DNA from 3 places in the Saccharopolyspora gregorii genome. Region 1 is predicted to be linked to each of the others. Evidence: riboswitches for the same ligand, from Rfam matches in the RefSeq annotation. Region 1 holds a riboswitch; each other region holds the start of a gene.

What was found. A riboswitch is a leader RNA that binds a small molecule or an ion and turns the genes downstream of it on or off. The one in region 1 is predicted to bind S-adenosylmethionine.
Region 2: linked by a shared signal. The riboswitch ahead of thrC (threonine synthase) and the one ahead of H1226_RS25140 (methionine ABC transporter ATP-binding protein) in region 1 are both predicted to bind S-adenosylmethionine.
Region 3: linked by a shared signal. The riboswitch ahead of H1226_RS07105 (aminotransferase class V-fold PLP-dependent enzyme) and the one ahead of H1226_RS25140 (methionine ABC transporter ATP-binding protein) in region 1 are both predicted to bind S-adenosylmethionine.

Annotation. Positions count from the first base shown of each region.
Region 1 is NZ_CP059556.1:5,739,213-5,746,480, reverse strand. Features, by position in the region: gene H1226_RS25160 (TatD family hydrolase) at 1-748, shown strand, start outside; partial or broken gene H1226_RS25155 (transglycosylase family protein) at 1,048-1,308, shown strand; gene H1226_RS25150 (transglycosylase family protein) at 2,025-3,581, shown strand; gene rsmA (16S rRNA (adenine(1518)-N(6)/adenine(1519)-N(6))-dimethyltransferase RsmA) at 3,743-4,618, shown strand; SAM riboswitch class I at 4,821-4,910, shown strand; gene H1226_RS25140 (methionine ABC transporter ATP-binding protein) at 5,178-6,200, shown strand; gene H1226_RS25135 (methionine ABC transporter permease) at 6,197-6,880, shown strand; gene H1226_RS25130 (MetQ/NlpA family ABC transporter substrate-binding protein) at 6,980-7,268, shown strand, end outside.
Region 2 is NZ_CP059556.1:5,094,009-5,101,276, forward strand. Features, by position in the region: gene lepA (translation elongation factor 4) at 1-18, opposite strand, end outside; gene H1226_RS22095 (VOC family protein) at 118-498, opposite strand; gene H1226_RS22100 (cold-shock protein) at 594-797, opposite strand; gene H1226_RS22105 (TSUP family transporter) at 1,056-1,862, opposite strand; gene rpsT (30S ribosomal protein S20) at 2,091-2,351, shown strand; gene holA (DNA polymerase III subunit delta) at 2,582-3,565, opposite strand; SAM riboswitch class I at 3,672-3,799, shown strand; gene thrC (threonine synthase) at 3,812-5,080, shown strand; gene H1226_RS22125 (ComEC/Rec2 family competence protein) at 5,131-7,268, opposite strand, start outside.
Region 3 is NZ_CP059556.1:1,613,599-1,620,866, forward strand. Features, by position in the region: gene ileS (isoleucine--tRNA ligase) at 1-2,570, shown strand, start outside; SAM riboswitch class IV at 2,695-2,809, shown strand; gene H1226_RS07105 (aminotransferase class V-fold PLP-dependent enzyme) at 2,881-4,209, shown strand; gene lspA (signal peptidase II) at 4,244-4,957, shown strand; gene H1226_RS07115 (RluA family pseudouridine synthase) at 4,969-5,886, shown strand; gene H1226_RS07120 (hypothetical protein) at 6,005-6,379, shown strand; gene H1226_RS07125 (AsnC family protein) at 6,602-7,268, opposite strand, start outside.

The sequences.
Region 1 (7,268 bases):
GACCGCCGAGGACGTGCGCACCCTGGTCGACCGCGCCGAGGCCGCCGGGATCACCCGGGTGATCACCGTCGCCGACGACCTCGAGGCCGCGCGCTGGGCCGCCGAGGCCGCCACCTGGGACGACCGCGTGTTCGCCGCGGTGGCGCTGCACCCGACCAGGGCCGAGGACCTCACCGATGCCGCCCGGGAGGTGCTGGCGGAGCTGGCCGAGCAGCCGCGGGTCGTGGCGATCGGCGAGACCGGGCTGGACTACTACTGGGACTTCTCCTCGCCGGACTCGCAGCACGAGGCGTTCCGCTGGCACATCGACCTGGCCAAGCGCACCGGCAAGCCGTTGATGATCCACGACCGGGAGGCGCACGAGGACATCCTGCGCATCCTGACCGAGGAGGGGTCGCCGGAGGCGGTGGTCTTCCACTGCTTCTCCGGGGACGCGGAATTCGCCCGCGCCTGCGTGGACCGCGGCTACGTGCTCTCGTTCGCGGGCACCGCGACCTTCCGCAACGCCAACGCGGCCGGCCTGCGCGAGGCGGCCCGGCTGGTGCCGGTGGAGCAGATGCTGGTGGAGACCGACGCGCCGTTCCTCACCCCGCACCCGTTCCGCGGGCGCCCCAACGAGCCCTACTGCGTCAATTACACCCTTCGAGAGCTCGCGGAGCTGCGCGGAGCCGATCTCGCGGAACTCGCCGTGGCCACCACCGCCACGGCAGAGCGGATCTTCCGCCTCGATCAGGTAGGGCGCGGCTGACCTGCGCTGACTGAGCGTGCCCTGCCGTCGTGCCGGGCGCGCGCACTGACTTGCGACCGCGACCCGGCGACCTAGCGTCCCCTGCGGAAGCCGGGGGCGGCCCCGCTCGGCGATCGGCCACAGTGGACCCGACGGGTCCGCGGCAGGCGCCGGGACCGCTGCCCGGAGGCACGGCAGTCAGGACCTGTATGCGCATCCGTGGCATCACCAGGATCGGAATCGCCGCCGCGATCACGCTGTGCGGCGCGCCGCTCGCGACCGCGGCACCCGCCCCCGAGCGCAGCGGTGACGCCGGAGAACCCCGCACCGGGCAGGTGTGGGACCGGCTGGCGCAGTGCGAATCCGGCGGGAACTGGGCCACCAACAGCGGGAACGGCTACTACGGCGGGCTCCAGTTCGACCGCAGCACGTGGGCGGCCTACGGCGGCGAGGGCTTCGCCCGCTACCCGCACCGCGCCTCGCGCGAGCAGCAGATCTCGGTGGCGAGCGCGCTGCGCGACGACCGCGGCGGCTACGGGGCCTGGCCGGCGTGCGCCCGCAAGCTCGGGCTCCCGCGTTGAGCGGTCCTGCTCCGAACGGCGCCCCGAACCGCCGCTGAACGGCTCGACCGCCGGAGATCGCCCGGGAGTGTGAGGAAGTGAGGTTCCTCATCACCCACCGCGTCCGGACGGTCGTTGCCGCCGCCGGCGCGGGCGGCGGGAGATGACCGCTCTCTCCCGTCGCCCGCCCCCCACCCGCCGTCCCGGCGTCCGAGCCGGAGCCGGTGATCGGGAGCGCCGGTGATCCGCTCACCAGGGACGATCAATCCGTCCACTGGGGACGAACCGGTCGATCTCGGCACGGGGCGGCGAAACCGCCGCGGTGGTGGGAAAACTGGCAGCGGTTCGCGGTCGATCACCCGACCCGATCACCGACGGTGCACGGTTGCGCGGCAAATCGGCGTAACCCAGGTCACACCGGCGGGCGGCCCCTTGGCGGGCCCGCAGGATCACGCTAGAGTCTCGGCCTCGTAACCGATGACAACGAAGTCACGGGAACGCCCGCTAGTCGCCGCCGGGTACGTCGGGGAAGTCGGTGCCACCGATCGAGCTGGGAACGAGACCGGTTCGCATCAGGTATCGGCTGAAGACGGCGCTTGGCTACGGGAGTCGGATACGGAAACGAAGCACGAAGTCGCGCAGCGGCAGGTGAAGGAGTTCGAACCGGACATGCTCGGCGAACTCCCCTTGGTCACCCGCGCGCGGACGGCTTCTCGCTTTCGAGAGGTAGCGACCCTGTGAACGGACGCGGCATCCCCGGTGCCCACGCCAGCTCCACCAGCAGTGATGAACAGCTGGGTGGTGCAGGCCGAGACCACGGCTACTGGGCCGATTCATTCGAGCCCTCGACGGACTGGTTCAGCCCCGTGAGCCCGCAGCAGCAGACCGCGGTCGGCCTGCTCGATCGCGAGAGCGATGCGGAGATCACCGCCGAGCAGCCCTTCGCCCCCATCAGCGACCGGTACCCGGCGCAGGACCACCCGAGCTTCCCGCCCGGCGCGCTGGAGATCACGCCGGACGACGTGCTCGAAGCGCTCGGCCCGCAGGCCGACGAGATGCTCGCGACTGCCGACATCGACGTCGACGAGCTCATCCGGCTCATCAACGCAGAGACCGTGGTCATGCCGCCGCTGGTCCTGCCCGACGAGCTCGGTGAACCGCAGGCGCAGCCCTCCCCGGAGGTCGTCGAAGCGATCACCTCGTGGAAGCAGCGCTTCCTCAAGGGCGCGGTCGCCGCGGTCATCCTCACCCTGACCGGCTCCGGCGGTGCCGCCGCCGCGATGGACAAGTCCGTCACCGTCGAGATCGACGGCAAGGAACGCCAGGTCAACACCTACGAGTCGACCGTCGGCGAAGTCCTCGAGGACGAGGGCATCAGCATCGGCGAGCACGACGCGCTGAGCCCCTCCCCGCAGTCCAAGGTCGGGCACAACGACACGATCACCCTCGACCGCGGCCGCCTGCTGAAGATGACGGTGGACGGCGAGCAGCGCGAGGAGTGGGTCCGGTCGGTGACCGTCGGCCAGGCGCTGCGCCAGCTCGGCGTCGCCGACGACGGCGCCTGGGTCTCCAGCGCGCGCAGCACGGCGGTGCCCGAGCAGGGCATGGACCTGGTGGTCAAGACCGCCAAGGACATCACGATCACCGACGGCGCGGGCGAGCCCCGGCAGCTGACGACCACCGCGGTGACCGTCGACGAGCTGGTGCAGGAGCAGAACCTCCAGCTCGGGCCGGAAGACCACATCACCCCCGGCGGCGACCAGAAGATCACCAGCGGTGCCACGGTGCAGATCGACCGCACCGGCAGCACCGTGATCAACGTGACGGTGCCGATCGAGCCGCCGGTCAAGGAGATCGAAGACGACTCCATGCTCAAGGGCGAGGAGAAGGTCGAGAACCCGGGCACGCCCGGCGAGAAGATCGTCTTCACCCGGGTGAGCACCCGCAACGGCGAGGAGACCGGTCGCGAAGCGGTCGGCGAGAAGATCACCAAGGAGCCGACCGAGAAGGTCGTCCGCGTCGGCACCAAGCAGCCGCCGAACAGCGCCGTCTGGGACAAGCTGGTGCAGTGCGAGGCCGGCGGCAACTGGGCGATCAACACCGGCAACGGCTACTACGGCGGTCTCCAGTTCGATAAGAGCACCTGGGACGCCTACGGCGGCGACCAGTACGCGGCCTACCCGCACCAGGCCAGCCGGGAGCAGCAGATCTCGGTCGCCACGAAGGTGCGCGACGCCCGCGGCGGCAGCTACGGCGCCTGGCCGGGCTGCTCCTCGAAGCTCGGCCTGAGCTGAGCCGCGCCGGGACGGTTCCCGGCTCCCGCGTTCTTCGACCGGTCATCGGCCTCGTGCCGGTGACCGGTCGTTCGCGTTCCCGGGCCTGCTCGGTGCGGTCCTGATCAGCGCGGGGGAGGGCGGGCGCGGTGCGGGAAGCGGGCGCGGGTAGCTTTGACCTCGTGGAACAGCACGCGAACCAGGCGCGGTTGCTCGGGCCGGCCGATGTTCGCCGGCTGGCGGGGGAACTCGGGATCCGGCCGACGAAACGGCTGGGCCAGAACTTCGTGCACGACTCGAACACGGTGCGCCGCATCGTCGGCGCGGCCGAGCTCACCGCCGAGGACGTGGTGCTGGAGGTCGGGCCCGGGCTGGGCTCGCTGACCTTGGCGTTGCTGCCGGAAGCCGCCGGGGTGGTGGCCGTGGAGATCGATCCGGTGCTCGCCGAGCGGTTGCCGCGCACCGCCGCCGAGTTCGCCCCCGAGCTGTGCGACCGGTTGCGGGTGCTGCCCGCCGACGCGCTGCGGGTGCGGGCCGCCGACTTCGCCGAGCCGCGGCCGACCGCGCTGGTGGCGAACCTGCCGTACAACGTGGCGGTGCCGGTGGTGCTGCACCTGCTGGCGGAGCTGCCGTCGCTGCGCACCGGGCTGGTGATGGTGCAGTCCGAGGTCGCCGACCGGCTGGCCGCGAAACCGGGTGGTCGCACCTACGGGGTGCCGAGCGTGAAGGCCGCGTGGTACGCCGACGTCCGGCGCGCCGGGCCGGTGCCGCGCAACGTGTTCTGGCCGGTGCCGAACGTCGATTCCGGGCTGGTGGCGTTCTCCCGGGTCGATCCGCCGTCGGCGGCGCCGCGGACGCAGGTGTTCGCGGCGGTGGACGCGGCGTTCGCGCAGCGGCGCAAGACGCTGCGGGCGGCGCTGTCGGGCTGGGCCGGGTCGGCGGCGCGCGCCGAAGAGGTGCTGCGGGCGGCGGGGGTGGATCCGGCGGCGCGGGGCGAGCAGCTCACCGTGGCCGATTTCGCCCGGGTGGCCGAGGCCGCCGGAGAACCGGCGAGCTGACGTTCCGCTGCGTCGCCTCCCTTCGGGACTTCGTTGGTCCGTCCGGAGGGAAAACCGTAGTGTTGATCACATAAGGTCACCGGAATATTCACGGCGGGCCATGCCCCCTGCTCAACAGGGGGATGTGATTTGTCAAACGATTCCACATAGTGACGGCTTTTGGCTTGCGCCCGTCGACACCGCTGCGTTCTACTATGCGGGAAATCCATCCCGAGCGGCTGAGAGACCTGGCTCCACGACGCCGCAGCAACCACTCCACCGGAGCAGGTGCTAACGCCAGGGTCGATGGAGTTGTGGTGTCTGAAACTCTGCTCGCAGGTGAACGTGCGCCCCGGACCAGCCGCCGGCAGGCCCGCGGCGGTCGCGCTCGCGTCGGATCCGGTCCGCACGGCCTCGCCTTGACCCAGCGCCGGGTCATCGATCACGGACGCCGCACCACGACGGCCTGTCGCCTCGCCGGCTGACGGCCCCAGTCGTCACCGCCCCACCAGGCCCTTCTGTTCCTCCCCGCCCGGCCGCGGCATGCCCGCAGGCCGGCGTGAGCTGATGCGGAGCGATCGTGATCACAGTCGAGAACCTCACCAAGTCCTTCCGGCACGACCAGTCGAGCCGATCCGACGTCGTCGCCCTCGACGACGTGTCCCTGGAGGTCCCCGCGGGCGCCGTGCTCGGCGTCGTCGGCCCCAGCGGCGCGGGCAAGTCCACCCTCGCCCGGTGCATCGCCCTGCTGGAGAAGCCGGACCGCGGTGCCATCCGGGTCGACGGCACCGACCTCGTGGCCCTCGAAGGCGCCGCGCTGCGCGCCGCCCGCCGCCACATCGGCGTCGTGCCGCAGGGCGACTCGCTGCTGCGGCAGCGGACCGCCGCGGGCAACGTGGCGCTCCCGCTCGAAGCCGCCGGGATGCCCGCACCGCAGCGCCGCAGCCGCGTCGCCGAACTGCTCGACCTGGTGGGGCTCACCGACAAGGCGCCGACCTACCCGGACCGGCTCTCCGGCGGGCAGCGGCAGCGCATCGCGGTCGCCCGCGCGCTGGCCGCCAAGCCCTCGGTGCTGCTGGCCGACGAACCGACCTCGGCGCTGGACCCGGGCACGACCGACTCGGTGCTGACCGTGCTGGACCGGGCGCGTTCTGAACTGGGCGTCACCGTCCTGGTGGTCACCCACGACATGGCCGTGGTGCGGCGCATCGCCGACGACGTGGCCGTGCTCGAAGGCGGGCGCGTCGTGGAGCACGGCAAGGTGCTCGACCTCGTCGCCGAACCCGGCAGCCGGGTCAGCACCAGCCTGCTGCCCGAGACCGACCAGGCGCCCGCCGTGCCCGGAGTGCGGCACGACGTGGTCGCCGAAGTGGTCCTCGTCGGCTTCGCCGCCGTCGGGGCGCTGCTGCCGGAGGCGGCCGCCCGCTTCGGGGTGGAGCTGTCCATCCTCGGCGGCGGGCTCACCCGGCTCGGGGACACCCCGGTGGCGAAGTTCCGCATCGGACTCACCGGCGAGCGGTCCGAGTCGGCCCTGAAGTGGATGGTCGACCGGGACGCGCACGTGCGGCGCACCCCGGTCAGTGTTGATGGAGTCGCGGCGTGAGTGATCCGACCCCCTGGGCGGAAGTAGCGGAGCTGCTCGGCGGTGCCACCGTCGAAACGCTCTACATGGTGCTGGTGGCGACCGTGCTGGCGGTCCTCGGTGGACTGCCGCTCGGCGTGTTCCTGCACCTGAGTTCTCCGGTCGGGCTCAACCCGCGTCCGACGCTGCACCGGAGCCTCGGTGTGGTCGTCGACGTGGTGCGGTCCGTGCCGTTCGTGGTGCTGCTGGTGGTGCTGGCCTCCTTCACCAGGTTGTTGGTGGGCACGTCCATCGGCAGCACCGCGGTGATCGTCCCGCTGGTCGTCGGCGCGGTGCCGTTCTTCGCGCGGCTGACGCAGAACGCGTTGCGGGAGGTGAGCTTCACCGTCGTCGAAGCCGCGATCACCACCGGGTCGAGCCGGTGGCGGATCGTGTGGACCGTGCTGCTCGGCGAGGCCCGCGCCGCGCTGGTCGGGGCCGTCGGCGTCACCGCCGTCGCGCTCATCGGCTACGCGGCGATGGCCGGCGCCATCGGCGGCGGAGGTCTCGGGACCACCGCCATCCAGGACGGCTACCAGGCGTACGACGAGCGCGTGCTGTACGGATCGGTGGCGGTGCTGGCCGTGCTGGCCTTCGCCATGCAGCTGCTCACCGACATCACCGCCAAAGCAGTGGACCGCCGCCGCAGCGCGACCGGCTAGGCCCGCAGCTCACCAGGAACACTCCGACGACGGGGACGTGCGATCCCCGCCGGCCGCCGGTGCGCGTCATCGGCCGGCCCTCCAGAAAGGACGCGATCGATGCGTTTTCGCTCCCTGGCCGTGGTGCTCACCGCCGCGACGCTGGCGCTCGCAGGTTGCGGCGGCTCCGGCACGCCCGCCGCGCAGGACCCCGAGGCCCCGCTGACCATCGGCGTCAGCCCGCAGCCGCACGGCGAGATCCTGCAGTTCGTCAAGGACAACCTCGCCGAGAAGGCGGGCATCGAGATCGAGATCGAGAAGTTCGACGACTACAACCGGCCCAACGAGGCCGTCGCCAACGGCGAGCTGGACGCGAACTACTACCAGCACAAGCCGTACCTGGCGGAGT
Region 2 (7,268 bases), 650 kb from region 1:
GTCGGCGAAGCTGCTCACTCGGTGTTCCTTGGGATCTCGGGGTCCTCGCGGGGCGCGCGTGCAACCCACATCGTCCCACGCGGCGACCGGCCGCCGGTGCCCAACTCCGGGGGTGGCTCAGCGCGGCCGCTGGTCGGCGCGGATCGGATGGTCCGCCGGCACCTCGACGAGCACGATCCGCGTGCCGTCCGGGTCGACGATCCACGCCTCGTCCAGACCCCACGGCTGCCGGGCCGGTTCGGCCTCCACGGTGACTCCCAGCTCGGCGAGCCGGTCGAACTCGGCGCGCAGGTCCCGCACCTGCATCCACAGCACCTGGTCGGGGCTGGGGCCGTGCTCGCCGCGACCGGAGATCTCCAGGAACCCCTGCCCGAGGAAGAACACCGTGCCACCCGGGAACTCGCGGGAGATCGCCAGCCCGAGCACGTCCCGGTAGAAGCGCAGCGAGCCCTCCGGGTCGCGCGGGTGCAAGATCGTGCGGCTGTTGACGACGTCCATGGCTCCCGTTGTACCGCGCCACCCCGCCCAGGGCCGAAAAAACGGCGGGCCCCCCACCTCGAAGGTGGAGGGCCCGCCGAAGCGGATCACCGCACTCAGACCGCGCGAACGCCGCTGGCCTGCGGGCCCTTCTGGCCCTGGGTGATCTCGAAGGTCACGGTCTGGTTCTCCTCGAGGGTGCGGAAGCCGTTGCCCTCGATGGCCGAGTAGTGGACGAAGACGTCCGGGCCGCCACCGTCGGGGGAGATGAAGCCGAAGCCCTTCTCGGAGTTGAACCACTTCACAGTGCCCTGTGCCATCTCTGTCTCCTCACAGCTGATGAGTAACCGGTGCTCGCACCGCGCGAGCACCGGGGCCTAGTCCAGACGGCGAACTCTCCAGCTTGCGCTCAGGACAGAGTCGCGCCCGCAACTTTCGCGAGCGTGTCGAACACGAACACAAAAATCGGCCGACTCATACAACCACACCCCGGGCGGGATCATTCCCGCGACCCGCCGGTGTTCTCGATCTCACATCACGCCTGACGTGGAGTCTTGACTGATCGCCCCGGAACGGGCTCACAGCCCGGATGCGAGCTTCCAGCCGAGGCTGGCCACCAGCGCCACGACGACGGTGAGGAAGACCTTCCGCACGAACACCGACCCGCGGCTGGATGCCAGCGCGGCACCCAGCACGCTGCCGCTCGCGTTGCTCACCGCCATCACCAGCGCCAACCCCCACAGGATCTTGCCCGCGGCGATGAAGAACAGCAGCGCCCCGAGGTTGGTGGCCACGTTGACGATCTTCGCGGTGGCCGAGGCCCCCACGAACGCGAAGCCGACCAGGCCCACGAGCAGGAAGACCAGGAACGAGCCGGTGCCCGGGCCCGCGATGCCGTCGTAGAAACCGATCACCAGGCCGCCCGCGACCATCACCCAGGTCTGCTGGACGGGCCCGAAGCGCGGCGCCGCGACCGATCCCAGGTCTGGTTTGCGCCACGTGTAGATGCCGACCCCGACCAGGGCCACCAGCACCACCACGGTCAGCACCGTCTGCGGCAGCGACGCGGCGAACACGGCGCCACCCAGGGCCCCGAGGAAGGCGACGGCCGCCATCGGCAACGCGCTGCGCCACGGCACCGGGGTCCGCTTCGCGTAGGTCCACGCGGCCGCCGTGGTGCCCGCGACCGCGGCGAGCTTGTTCGTCCCGAGCGAGTAGATGATGTTGCCGCCTGGCACCAGCAGCAGCATCGCGGGCAGCTGGATCAGGCCGCCGCCTCCGACGATGGCGTCCACCGCGCCGGCCAGGAACGCCGCGCAGCACAGGAAGACGAGGCCGGCCAGCGTCAGGTCGGCGAAGCCGGGCCAGCCCAATGCGGTGAACACGGGGCGCGAGCCTATGCCGCCCACCACCGATCGAGTCCCGGCTTGTGAGCGTCCTCGCACCCGGTGCCGACGCGGGTCGTCGCGAGCGCCGTTGCTAGGATCGTCGACCGTGCCGTGCGGCATTCCGCCAGGGAGGAAAGCTGCGCACGCCGTGGGCCCTCGGCCCCGGTGCGGCAGCGCCGATTCAGCGCGGCACGACTGAATCCGAACGAGGAAAGAGGCGCCCCAGTGGCCAACATCAAGTCTCAGATGAAGCGGATCAAGACCAACGAGCGCAACCGCCTGCGCAACAAGTCGGTGAAGTCCTCGGTCAAGACCGCCATCCGCAAGTTCCGCGAGGCCGTTGCCGCCGGCGACAAGGACAAGGCCCTGGAGCTGCAGCGCGCCGCCTCGCGCACCCTGGACAAGGCCGCCGGCAAGGGTGTCATCCACGCCAACCAGGCCGCGAACAAGAAGTCGGCGCTGGCGCAGGCCGTCAACAAGCTCTGAGCCCGAGCGCGGCCGGACCTTCGTCCGGCACGCGCACCGGCCCGAGACGGGGTCCGTTCCCACGGGAACGGGCCCCGTTTCGCGTTCGGGGCCGAAGCGCCTGGCGGGTTCGCGCTGAGATCGGGCTCTCGGGCGGCTCCGGGCGCTCGGCACCGGGCACCGGGCAGCGGGCACCGGGCACCGGGCACCGGGCACCGGCGGCGATCGTCGCCCTGGTGGCGTGTGCCGGGTCAGTTCCGGGAGGAGTGCAGCTCGACCAGCCGCAGCACCGTGCGCTCCAGCGCGTGGTCCGCGTCGGCGGCCATCCCCTTGACGTCCGCGTTGAGCACGGCGACCGCGCGCAGCGCCTCGGCCACGGTGGCGCTGCTCCAGCCCCTGGCCTGCGCCTGCGCCTTCTTCACCTTCCACGCGGGCATGCCCAGGTCTCCGGCGAGGCGGAACGGGTCCCCCCGGCCGTAGGCGGCGACCCGGCCGATGGTGCGCACCGAGTCGGCCAGCGCGTCCGCGATCAGCACGTGCGCCACGCCGAGCTGCAACGCCCAGCGCAGCGCCTCCAGCGCGCCGGCCAGATCACCGGTGACGGCCTTCTCGGCCACCACGAAACCGGTCACCTCGGCACGGCCGCGGTGGTAGCGGCGCACCTCCGACTCGTCGATCTTGCCGCCGGTATCGGCCACCAGCTGCGAGGCCGCGGAGGACAACTCGCGCAGGTCGAAGCCGACCGTCTCGATCAGCGCGCCGACACCCGCGGCGTCGATGCGGCCACCCGCGCGCCGCACCTCGTCCTTGACGAACGCCTCCCGCTGCGGCCCCTTCGTGATCTTGTTGCACTCGGTGACGCGGGCGTTGAGCTTGCGCAACGCGCTCGGCAGCTCCTTGGCGTTCTTCCCGCGACCGCCGCCGCTGTGCACGATCACCAGCACCACGCCGTCCGCGGGTTGCCGCGCGTGCGACAGGATCGCCTCGGCGATCTCCTTGCCCGCGTCCTGGGCCGCTTCGAGCGCCACCACGCGCCCTTCGGCGAACAGCGAGGGGCTCAGCAGCTCGTCGAGCTCCGGCGGGGTGAGTTCACTCACCTTGATCCTGCGCAGCTCCGTTTCCGGGTCGGCGGCGCGGGCAGCGCCGACCGCCTCCCACAGAGCGCGCTCCACCAGCAGTTCCTCGTCTCCGAGGATCAGGTGCAGCGGATCGCAGACCACCGACGGCGAACTCATGGGGGCATCGTCCCACGACCCTGCGACACCACCGCCGTTCCCGTGCGCCGACCCCGTGCTGGCCAGGACGTGGCGGGCTCCCGTAACGTTGCAGCCACAACCGAATAGCTCATCCAGAGGGGCAGAGGGAACGGCCCGATGAAGCCCCGGCAACCATCTCGACCTTTCGCGGCATTCGCGAGGTAGTCGAAGAAATTGGTGCCAACTCCGACCCGCCCGCGGGACAGATGAGGAAAGGACCTCGCGATGACCGCTGCCGCCCATGCCCCGAACTCCACCGGCAAGACCTACGACCTCGGTCCGGCCGTCGAGCTGGTGTCGAAGGAAGAGGGCCACCGCCAGCCCCTGGCTCCCGAGTTCGTGTCCCTGGAGGACTTCTCGCCGCTGGAGGTCGCCTACGACTTCGGGCGCGTCCGCCGCGAGGACATCGAGGCCGGCCCCCGCTCCATCTGGCGCTACAAGAAGCTGCTGCCGGTGCCGACGAACGTCGAGGAGCACCCGAACACCGAGCCCGGCTGTACCAGGCTGGTGCGCGCGGACAACCTCGCGAAGGCGCTCGGCGTCAAGCGGATCTGGATCAAGGACGACACCGGCAACCCGACGCACTCCTTCAAAGACCGCGTGGTCGCCGTCGCGCTGGCCGCCGCCCGCGAGTTCGGGTTCAAGGTGCTGGCCTGCCCGTCCACCGGCAACCTCGCCAACGCCGTCGCCGCTGCCGCCGCCCGTGCCGGCTGGGACTCGGTGGTCCTCGTCCCGTCCAACCTGGAGCGGGCCAAGATCCTGATGAGCGCGGTCTACGACGGCTCGCTGCTCGCGGTGGACGGCAACTACGACGACGTGAACCGGCTGGCGACCGAGCTCGCCGCCGAGCACGAGGACTGGGCGTTCGTCAACGTCAACGTGCGGCCGTACTACTCGGAGGGTTCCAAGACCCTCGGGTTCGAGGTCGCCGAACAGCTCGGCTGGCGGCTGCCGGAGCAGATCGTGGTGCCCATCGCCTCCGGCTCGCAGCTGACCAAGGTGGACAAGGGCTTCCGCGAGCTCGGGCAGACCGGCCTGGTCGAGCAGAGCCCGTACCGGATCTTCGGCGCGCAGGCCCACGGCTGCTCGCCGGTCGCCAGCGCGTTCAAGCAGAACCACGACGTGGTGCAGCCGGTGCGGCCGGACACCATCGCGCGTTCGCTGGCCATCGGCGCCCCCGCGGACGGCCCGTACGTGCTGGACGTGGTCCGGCGCACCGGCGGGGCCATCGAGGACGTCACCGATGAAGAGGTCGTCGCGGGCATCCGGCTGCTGGCCCGCACCGAGGGGATCTTCGCCGAGACCGCCGGTGGCGTCACCGTGGCGACCGCGAAGAAGCTCATCGAGGCCGGTCAGATCGACCCGGACCAGGAGACGGTGCTGCTCATCACCGGCGACGGCCTCAAGACGCTGGACGCCGTACAGGACCAGGTCGGTCCGAAGGCGACGGTCGCCCCGAACACCGATGCCGTGAACGAGGCCCTCGGCCTGTGATCGGTGGCCGTGGGCCGCGGTGCGCCGCGGCCCACGGCTCGACTTCCCCGTCACCTCTCGTCCGGCCGCAGCGGATCGCCCCGCTCCACGGCGGCGCGCCCTTGGCCTTCCGGCACGACCGCGATGTCGCCGGCCTGATCGGTGCGGTGGATCCGGGCGCCCATCCGTTGCAGCTCGCCGAGGATCAGCGGGCTGGGATGACCGTAGTCGTTCCCGGCTCCGACGCTGATCACCGCCAGTTGCGGGCGCACTCGCGCGAGCAATCTCGGCGTCGTGAACCGCGACCCGTGGTGGGGCACCTTGAGCACCTCCGCCCGCAGGTCCGCACCTGAGGCCAGCAGCGCTGCCTGACCTGGCAGCGCGACGTCCCCGGTCAGCAGCACCCGCCCCGCCGGAGTGGTCGCCTTGACCACCAGCGAGGCGTCGTTGGCGTCCTCCGCCGAGTCGCTGCGCGCGAGCGCTCCTCGGGGACCGAGCACGTCGAGCACCAATCCCGGCCACCGCAACCGCTGGCCCGCCCGCAGCGGGACGACGGGTGTGCGGTGGGCGCGCGCGGTCGCCCGCACCTCGCGAGCCGCCCAGGCCGGTTCGCCCAGCGGTCCGACGGCGACCGCGCCGACCTGCCGCCCGGACAGCACCGCCGAGATGCCACCGACGTGGTCGGCGTGCAGGTGGGTCAGCAGTACCAGCGGGACGCTGCGGATCCGCAACCGGCGCAGGCATTCGGCCATCGGTGCCGGGTCCGGGCCGGTGTCGACCACGACCGCTTCCCGGTCCCGGCCGGTGGCCAGCACCAGCCCGTCTCCCTGTCCCACGTCGCAGGCGACCAGCGACCACCCCGGCACCGGCCACGGGAACACCTGGTGGCGGACCGGGATCACCACCACCACGACGACCAGCACCAGGCTGGTCAGGACCAGCCGAGCGATGCGCCCGCGCAGCACGATCAGCAGCACCAGCGCGAGCACCGCCAGCGAGGTCCCGCCCACCACTCCGGACGGCCAGTCGACGGCGGCTCCCGGCACGGCCGCCGAATGCCGGGCGACCGCGAGCACCCATTCCAGTTCGGGCCCGGCCAGCCACACCAGCGCACCGGCCAGCGGCGCGCACCACGGGACCACCACCGTCGCCGCGACGCCGAGCACCGTCGCGGGTGCCACGAGCGGCCCCGCCAGCAGGTTCGCCAGCACCGCGACCAGGCTGACCTGCCCGGAGATCGCCGCCACCAGCGGTGCCGTGACCAGGTGCGCCGCCGCCGGTACCGCGAGCGCCTCGGCGAGCCCGACCGGTACTCCCCTGGCGTGCAGCGCCGCCGACCAGCCGGGTGCCAGCAGCACCAGCCCGGCCGTCGCGGCCACCGACAGCGCGAACCCCGCCGTGGTCGCCAGACCCGGTGCGAGCAGCAGCAGGCCGATGACGCTGCCCGCCAGCGTCGGCAGCGCCGAGCGTTCCCGGCCCAGCGCCAGGGCGAACAGCGTGATGGCGCCCATCACCGCGGCTCGCAGCACGCTCGGTTCCGGTCCCGCGAGCACCACGAACCCCGCCATCGCCGCCCCCGCGCCCAACGCGCACGGCACCGGCCCCGCGCCGACCAGGCGCAGCACCAGCAGCACCGCCCCGCACACGATGGCCAGGTTCGCCCCGGACACCGCCATCAGGTGCGTCAGCCCGGAGGTCTCGAACTGCTCCACCACCTCCGGTGGCAGCAGTCCGGTGTCGCCGACGACCAGGCCCGGCAGCAGGCCCGCCGCTTCCGGCCCCAGCACGGTCCGGGAGGTCGAGCGCAGCCCTTCCCGCAGGTCCTCCGCGATGCGCTGCCAGCCGGGTGGTGGGCCCACCTGCTCCGGTGCCCGCCCGATCTGGACGGCGGCGGTGAGCAGTTCCCCTCCGCGCGGCGGCACGGCCCGGCCGGTGGCCGTCACCTCCTGGCCCGCGATCAGCGAGCGCCACGGTTCCGTCGGAACCAGCAGCAGCGCTCGGCCGCCGACCGCGGTCCGCCTGCCGTCGACGTGGACCGAGCGCAGCCGCACCTGCACCACCGAGCGGTCCTGGGCGCGCCGGGCGCCGTAGGACGCTCCCCGCAGCGGCTTCGGCCGCGAGGTGAGCGATGCCCGAACCTCGACCCGGTCGCCCTGCTGCGCGGCGAGGTGCAGCGGGTGCACGGCGGTCGAGTGGGCGCGGACGCCCA
Region 3 (7,268 bases), 2.2 Mb from region 1:
ACTGCTGGCGCTGCGAGACGCCGCTGTCCAACACCGAGACGCGGATGGACGACACCTACCGCCAGCGGCAGGACCCGGCGGTGACGGTGGGCCTGCGGCTCGTCGCGCCGGGCAAGGCGTTCGACGGGGCGCTGGCCCTGGTGTGGACGACGACCCCGTGGACGCTGCCGTCGAACCTCGCGGCCGCCGTGCACCCCGAGGTGGACTACGCGCTGGTCGAGCCCGGCGAGGGCGGCGAGCGCTACCTGCTGGCCGAGGCCCGGCTGGGCGCGTACGCGCGGGAGCTCGGCGAGGACGTCGCGGACCGCGTCGTCGCCCGGTTCACCGGCGCCGAGCTGGTCGGCACGAGCTACCGGCCGCCGTTCGACTTCTTCGCCGGGCGGCCCAACGCCCACCAGGTGCTGCCCGCCGACTACGTCACCACCGAGGACGGCACCGGTGTCGTGCACATCGCGCCCGCCTTCGGCGAGGACGACAAGGCCGTCACCGACGCGCACGACATCGAACCGGTCGTCCCGGTCGACGCGCGCGGCCGGTTCACCGCCGAGGTCGCGCCGTACGAGGGCCAGCAGGTCTTCGAGGCGAACAAGCAGATCATCCGGGACCTCAAGGAATCGGGCCTGCTGCTGCGGCACGAGACCTACGACCACCCGTACCCGCACTGCTGGCGCTGCGACAACGCGCTGATCCAGCGGGCCCTGTCGTCCTGGTTCGTGGCCGTCACCCGGTTCCGGGACCGCATGGTCGAGCTCAACCAGCAGATCAACTGGGTGCCGGGGCACATCCGGGACGGCCAGTTCGGCAAGTGGCTGTCCAACGCCCGCGACTGGAACATCTCGCGGAACCGGTTCTGGGGTTCGCCGATCCCGGTGTGGACCTCGGACGACCCGGCGTACCCGCGCACCGACGTGTACGGCTCGCTGGACGAGCTGGAGCACGACTTCGGGGTGCGGCCCGCCGACCTGCACCGCCCGAACATCGACGAGCTGACCCGGCCGAACCCGGACGACCCGACCGGCGCGTCCACGATGCGGCGGGTGCCGGAGGTGCTGGACTGCTGGTTCGAGTCCGGGGCGATGCCGTTCGCGCAGGTCCACTACCCGTTCGAGAACTCCGACTGGTTCGAGCACCACTACCCGGGCGACTTCATCGTTGAGTACAACGGCCAGTCCCGCGGCTGGTTCTACCTGCTGCACGTGCTGGCCACCGCGCTGTTCGACCGGCCCGCGTTCTCCAACGTGGTCGCGCACGGCATCGTGCTCGGCGACGACGGCATGAAGATGTCGAAGTCGAAGAACAACTACCCGGACGTGAACGAGGTCTTCGACCGCGACGGTTCGGACGCGATGCGCTGGTTCCTGATGGCGAGCCCGATCCTGCGCGGCGGGGACCTGGTGGTCACCGAGCGCGGCATCCGGGACGCGGTGCGCCAGGCGGTGCTGCCGCTGTGGAACTCCTGGTACTTCCTGGCGTTGTACGCCAACGCCGAAGGAGTCGAGGGCCGGTTCCGGGTGGACAGCGAGCACGTGCTGGACCGCTACGTGCTCGCCAAGGCGCACGAGCTGGTCGGCGACGTGCAGGCCGCGATGGACGTGTTCGACCCGGCCGGGGCGTGCGCCGCTGTCCGCGACTTCCTGGAGGTGCTGACCAACTGGTACGTGCGCCGCTCCCGGGACCGGTTCTGGGCCGGGGACGCCGATGCCATCGACACCCTGCACACCGTGCTGGAGGTGACCTGCCGGGTGGTGGCGCCGCTGCTGCCGCTGACCGCGGAAGCGGTGTGGCGCGGGCTCACCGGCGGCCGCTCGGTGCACCTGGCGGACTGGCCGCTGGTCGACGAGCTGCCTGCCGACGCGGCGCTGGTCTCCGCGATGGACCGGGTGCGGCAGGTGTGCTCCTCGGCGCTGGCGCTGCGGAAGTCGAACTCGCGCCGCGTCCGGCTGCCGCTGGCGAAGCTGGTCGTGGCCATGCCGGAGGCCGAGTCGCTGCGGCCGTTCGTCGACCTGGTCCGGGACGAGGTGAACGTCAAGGAGGTCGAGCTGACCACCGACGTCGCCGCGCACGGCCGGTTCGAGATCGCGGTGAACGCCCGCGCCGCCGGACCTCGGCTGGGCAAGGACGTGCAGCGGGTGATCAAGGCCGTGAAGTCCGGTGACTGGACCCGCAACGCGGCCGGGGGCGTGGTCGCCGACGGCACCGAACTGCAGGAGGGCGAGTTCACCGAGCGGCTGGTGTCCACCGACTCCGGTGCCGCGGCCGCGTTGCCGGGCGGCGCCGGGATGGTGGTGCTGGACTGCGACGTCACGCCGGAGCTGGCCGCCGAAGGCGTGGCCCGCGACCTGGTGCGCGTCGTGCAGCAGGCGCGCCGGGACGCCGGTTTCGAGATCTCCGACCGCATCCGCGTCGAGGTCTCCGCGCCGGCCGAGGTGCTGGCGGCCGTGGACGCGCACCGCGAGTTCATCGCCGCCGAAACCCTCGCGGACGCCGTGTCCGAGGGCGCGGCCGCGGGTGGTTCCGCGGGCAGCGTCGGGGACGGCGTGGACGTCTCGGTCGCCGTCGAACGGGTCTGATCGGCCGCCGCCGGGCGGGTCCGCGGGAACCACCGCGGATCCGCCCGGACGGGCGTGGCGCACCTCCCACTTCGCGCGGGGTGGTTGCGCGCGGCGGGGGCGATCCCTAGTCTTCTCCGTCGAAGGTCATGAGTGCCAGCGGGAAACCCCGGTTTGCTGGCCGGCAACCCTCCTACCGCGGTGGGGTGCCCCGGGTGAGGACCTGGCCGATCGCGCAGGGCGATCGGCAAGCGCGGGCCCCGAATGCTCCGGGCCCGGTGAGGCCCCAGGAGGCATCGTGTCGTCAGCCGTCCGCTCCGCCACCGGCGAGATCGCCGAAACCCCGATCTGGTCCGTCGTGGACTCCGTTCCCGCGGTCCCCGCGGTCGTCGGCGCGCAGCTGCGGGTTCCGCTGGTCACCGGCGGTTCCGCCGAGTACGCCAACCTGGACCACGGGGCCAGCGCGCCTTGCCTGAACGCGGTGCGGGACGCCGTGAACGAGCTGCTGCCCTGGTACGCCAGCGTGCACCGCGGCGCCGGGTTCGCCTCCCAGGTGTGCACCCGGGTCTACGAGGGGGCGCGGGAGACGCTGCGCCGGTTCGTCGGCGCCCGCCGCACCGATTCGGTGATCTTCACCCGGAACACCACCGACGCGCTGAACCTGCTGGCCGCCGCGCTTCCCGCGGACACCTCGGTGGTCGTGTTCGACACCGAGCACCACGCGGCGCTGCTGCCGTGGGCGGGGGAGCGGGTGCACCACCTCGGCATCCCGGAGAGCCCGCAGGAGGCGGTGCGGCTGCTCGACGCCGCGCTCGCCGAGTGCGCCGACGGGCCGAAGCTGGCCGTGCTCACCGGGGCGTCCAACGTGACCGGCGAGCTGTGGCCGGTCGCCGAGCTCGCCCGCGTCGCCCGCGAGCACGGCGCCCGCACCGTGCTCGACGCCGCCCAGCTCGCCCCGCACCGCCCGGTGCGCATCGCCGACCTCGGCGTGGACCACGCCGTGCTGTCCGGGCACAAGCTCTACGCCCCGTTCGGCGCGGGAGCGCTCATCGGCCGCGACGACTGGCTGGACCGGGCCGAGCCGTACCTGGCCGGCGGCGGCGCCACCCGATCGGTCCCCGACGCGGGCGAGATCGACTGGAACACCGGTCCGGAGCGGCACGAGGCCGGTTCGCCGAACACCGTCGGGGTGCACGCGCTCGCCAAGGCCTGCGAGGTGCTCGCCGAGCACGCCGAGGCGATCGAGGGGCACGAGGACCTGCTGCTGCGCAGGCTCCGCGCCGGGCTCGCCACCGTGCCCGGGCTGCGCGAGCTGGGCCTGTTCGGCCCCGAGCACGACCGGGTCGGCGTGGTCAGCTTCACCGTGGACGGCCAGGACCCCGGGCTGCTGGCGGCGGCGCTGTCCGCGGAGCACGGCATCGGCGTGCGGGACGGGCTGTTCTGCGCCCACCGGGCCGTGCGGCACCTGCTGGCGGGCACCGACGCGCAGCGCGCCGTGCGGATCAGCCTCGGTCTCGGCACCACCGTCGAGCACGTGGACCGGATCGTCACCGCGCTGCGCGGGCTCGTCGCCCACGGTCCGCAGTGGAGCTACGAACTGGACGGCGGCCGCTGGGTGCCCGTCGACGACCCGCGCGAGTTCCCCGCCGCGTTGGCGTGAGCCGCTGCGAACGACCGATCGGCGGTCGGGGAGAATGGGCCGGGTGAACACCGAGCAGTCCGACTCCGAGCAGCCCGGATCGAACCCCGCGACCGGCGAGGGCTCGTCCTCAGAACCGGAAGCGCGACCCGCCGCGAGCGGGGACGGCGGTACCGCCGCGAGCGAGCCGGACCCGGGTTCGGACGGCGACGGTTCGACCGCGGTCGGGGCGGCCGGTGGCCGTGCCTCGCGGAAGCTGCTGGCGCTGCTGTTCGGGGTGGCCGCGCTGCTGCTCGCCGCGGACGTGGTGACCAAGATCGCCGCGGTCGCGCGGCTCGACGGGCAGCCGCCGCTGGAACTGTTCGGCGGGGCGGTGTACCTGGTGCTGGTGCGCAACCCGGGGGCGGCGTTCTCGCTGGCCACCGGCATGACCTGGCTGCTGGCGCTGCTGGCGATCGTCGTGGTCGGCGTCATCGTGTGGCTGGCGCCGAAGCTGCGCTCCACCGGGTGGGCCGTCGGGCTCGGCCTGGTGCTGGGCGGGGCGTGCGGGAACCTGGTCGACCGGTTGTTCCGGGAGCCCGGGCCGCTGCGCGGCCACGTCGTGGACTTCGTGTCGCTGTTCGCGCCGGACGGCAGCGTGTGGCCGGTGTTCAACGTCGCCGACTCGTCCATCGTGTGCGGCGGGATCCTCGTGGTGCTGCTGTCGCTGCTCGGCCGCGACTACGACGGCACCGTGCACACCCGGAAGAAGCGCGAGGACCGGGCATGAGCGATCTGCGGATGCTCCCGGTCCCCGACGGCCTCGAAGGGATGCGGGTCGACGCGGGCCTGGCGAAGTTGCTCGGGTTGTCCCGGAACACGGTGGCGGGGCTCGCCGAATCCGGCGAGGTGCTGCTCGACGGCGCTCCCGTCGGCAAGTCGGACCGGCTGATCGCGGGCGGGCTGGTGGAAGTGACGCTGCCCGACGCGCGGCCCGAACCGGAAGTGGTCGCGGTGCCCGTGGAGGGCCTGCGGATCCTGCACCAGGACGACGACATCGTCGTGGTCGACAAGCCCATCGGCGTCGCCGTGCACCCCAGCCCCGGTTGGGAGGGCCCCACCGTGATCGGCGGGCTCGCCGCCGCGGGCGTGCGCATCGCGACCTCGGGCGCCGCGGAGCGCCAGGGCGTGGTGCACCGGCTCGACGCGGGCACCACCGGCGTCATGGTCGCCGCGAAGAGCGAACACGCCTACACCGCGCTGAAGCGGGCGTTCAAGGAGCGCACCGTGGAGAAGCGCTACCACGCGCTGGTGCAGGGCCACCCCGATCCGAGCAGCGGCACCATCGACGCGCCGATCGACCGCCACCCCAAGCACGACTACAAGTTCGCCGTGGTCAGCGGCGGCAAGCCCAGCATCACCCACTACGAGACGGTGGAGGCGTTCCGCGCCGCGTCCCTGGTGGACGTGAAGCTGGAGACCGGGCGCACGCACCAGATCCGGGTGCACTTCTCCGCGGTCCGGCATCCGTGCGCGGGCGACCTCACCTACGGCGCGGATCCGGTGCTGGCGCGGAGGTTGCAGCTCGGCAGGCAGTGGCTGCACGCGCGGATGCTCGGCTTCGAGCACCCCGCCGACGGGCAGTGGGTGACGTTCACCAGCGACTACCCGGACGACCTGCAGCACGCACTGGACACCCTCCGCGAACAGGACTCCTGAGCCGCCGGCCGCCCGCTCCCGCCGCCGGGACGCGCGTTGCGGCGATCGTCGTCCGGACGGGTCCGGCCGGTCGCGTAGCGTGGTCGTGCTGATCCAGGAACAGCGGGGGGAGTGGCCGATGACCCAGGCCGGAGCGAGCGGGACGTTCGACGGGCGTCGCGCGGAGTTCACCGACGACACGCCGACGCCGCCGACGGGTCTGCCGCTGGGCGGTGCACCGCCGTCCGCGCCCGCGCGGCGGGACGAGCGCGCGGAGGTCGAGGAGCGGTGGCCCACCACCGACGCGGAGCGGACCGATCCCGGCCAGCAGGGGCTCGCGGAGCTGCTGGCGGCGGAGGACGTCGGCCGCGCGGGCCCGGCGGTGCTCGGCGCCGATCCGGAACCCGGCCCGTCCGCGGACGCGGGTGACTGGCCGACCCTGCAACGCCGCGAACGCCGCCCGGAGCGCCCTCGCGGCGGTCCCCTCGACTGGGTTCGCCGCCGCGGCAACTGAGAGTCCGAAGTGGACGGACCGGCTGCGGGCTCCCGCGGCGGGTCCGGTGTCTTCCCGTCACCGGCGACCACCTGGGCAAGCCGCCCCGCGCGAGTCCTCGGCCGTCTTCCAGCGAGGACGGCGCTCTCCCGGTGGCGCAGAGCCACCGGTGCGAACGATCCCCCTCGGCGAGCGGGCGGCCGAGGCCCCACCACCGCCCCGCTCAGCAGCGCGAGCGCGGAATCAGAGATCGGTGATGTCCCAGTGGAGGGTGCGCTGGTCGTCCCCGGGGCGCATGGCCCAGCGGACCGTGGACAGCTCGGTGTCCTCCGGCAGCACGTACACGGTGTGCCCGCCCGCGGTCTCGCCGGGCGGCACGCCGATGCGGTGCGGCGGCCGGGAGGACAGGGCGACCGGTGCCTTGCCCACGGTGGACCCGTCCTCGGCGACCAGGACCAGGTAGAGGTCGGGCAGCGAGGTGAACGGCATCGGGCTGCGGTTGGTGAGCTCGGTGTGCACGACGACCGAGCGCTCGCCCTCCTGCAGCTGGTAACCGGCCGCGGTGAACAGGAAGTCGGCCGGGTCGACGACCTCGACGAGCTGGATGGTGATCCGCTCGCCTTCGGGGCCGTCCACGTCGAGCTTGCTGCCGACCTTGCCGGTGCGGGCCGCGGCGGGCACCGGGGTCTTGGCGGTCGGCGCGTGCGGGTTCGCCGGCTGCTGCGCCGGTTGCGGCCCGGACTGCGGTCCGCTCGCGGGCTGGCCGGGCTGCGGGGGCCGCTGCTGGTCGCCGCGCGCCCACGCGGCTGATCCGGGCGGGCCCCACGGGTTCGGCTGCGCCTGCTGCGGTGCGGGCGGCGGCGCGGGCCTGGCCTGCTGCGGCTGGCCGAAGGAGGCGGGCGGGCCCGCG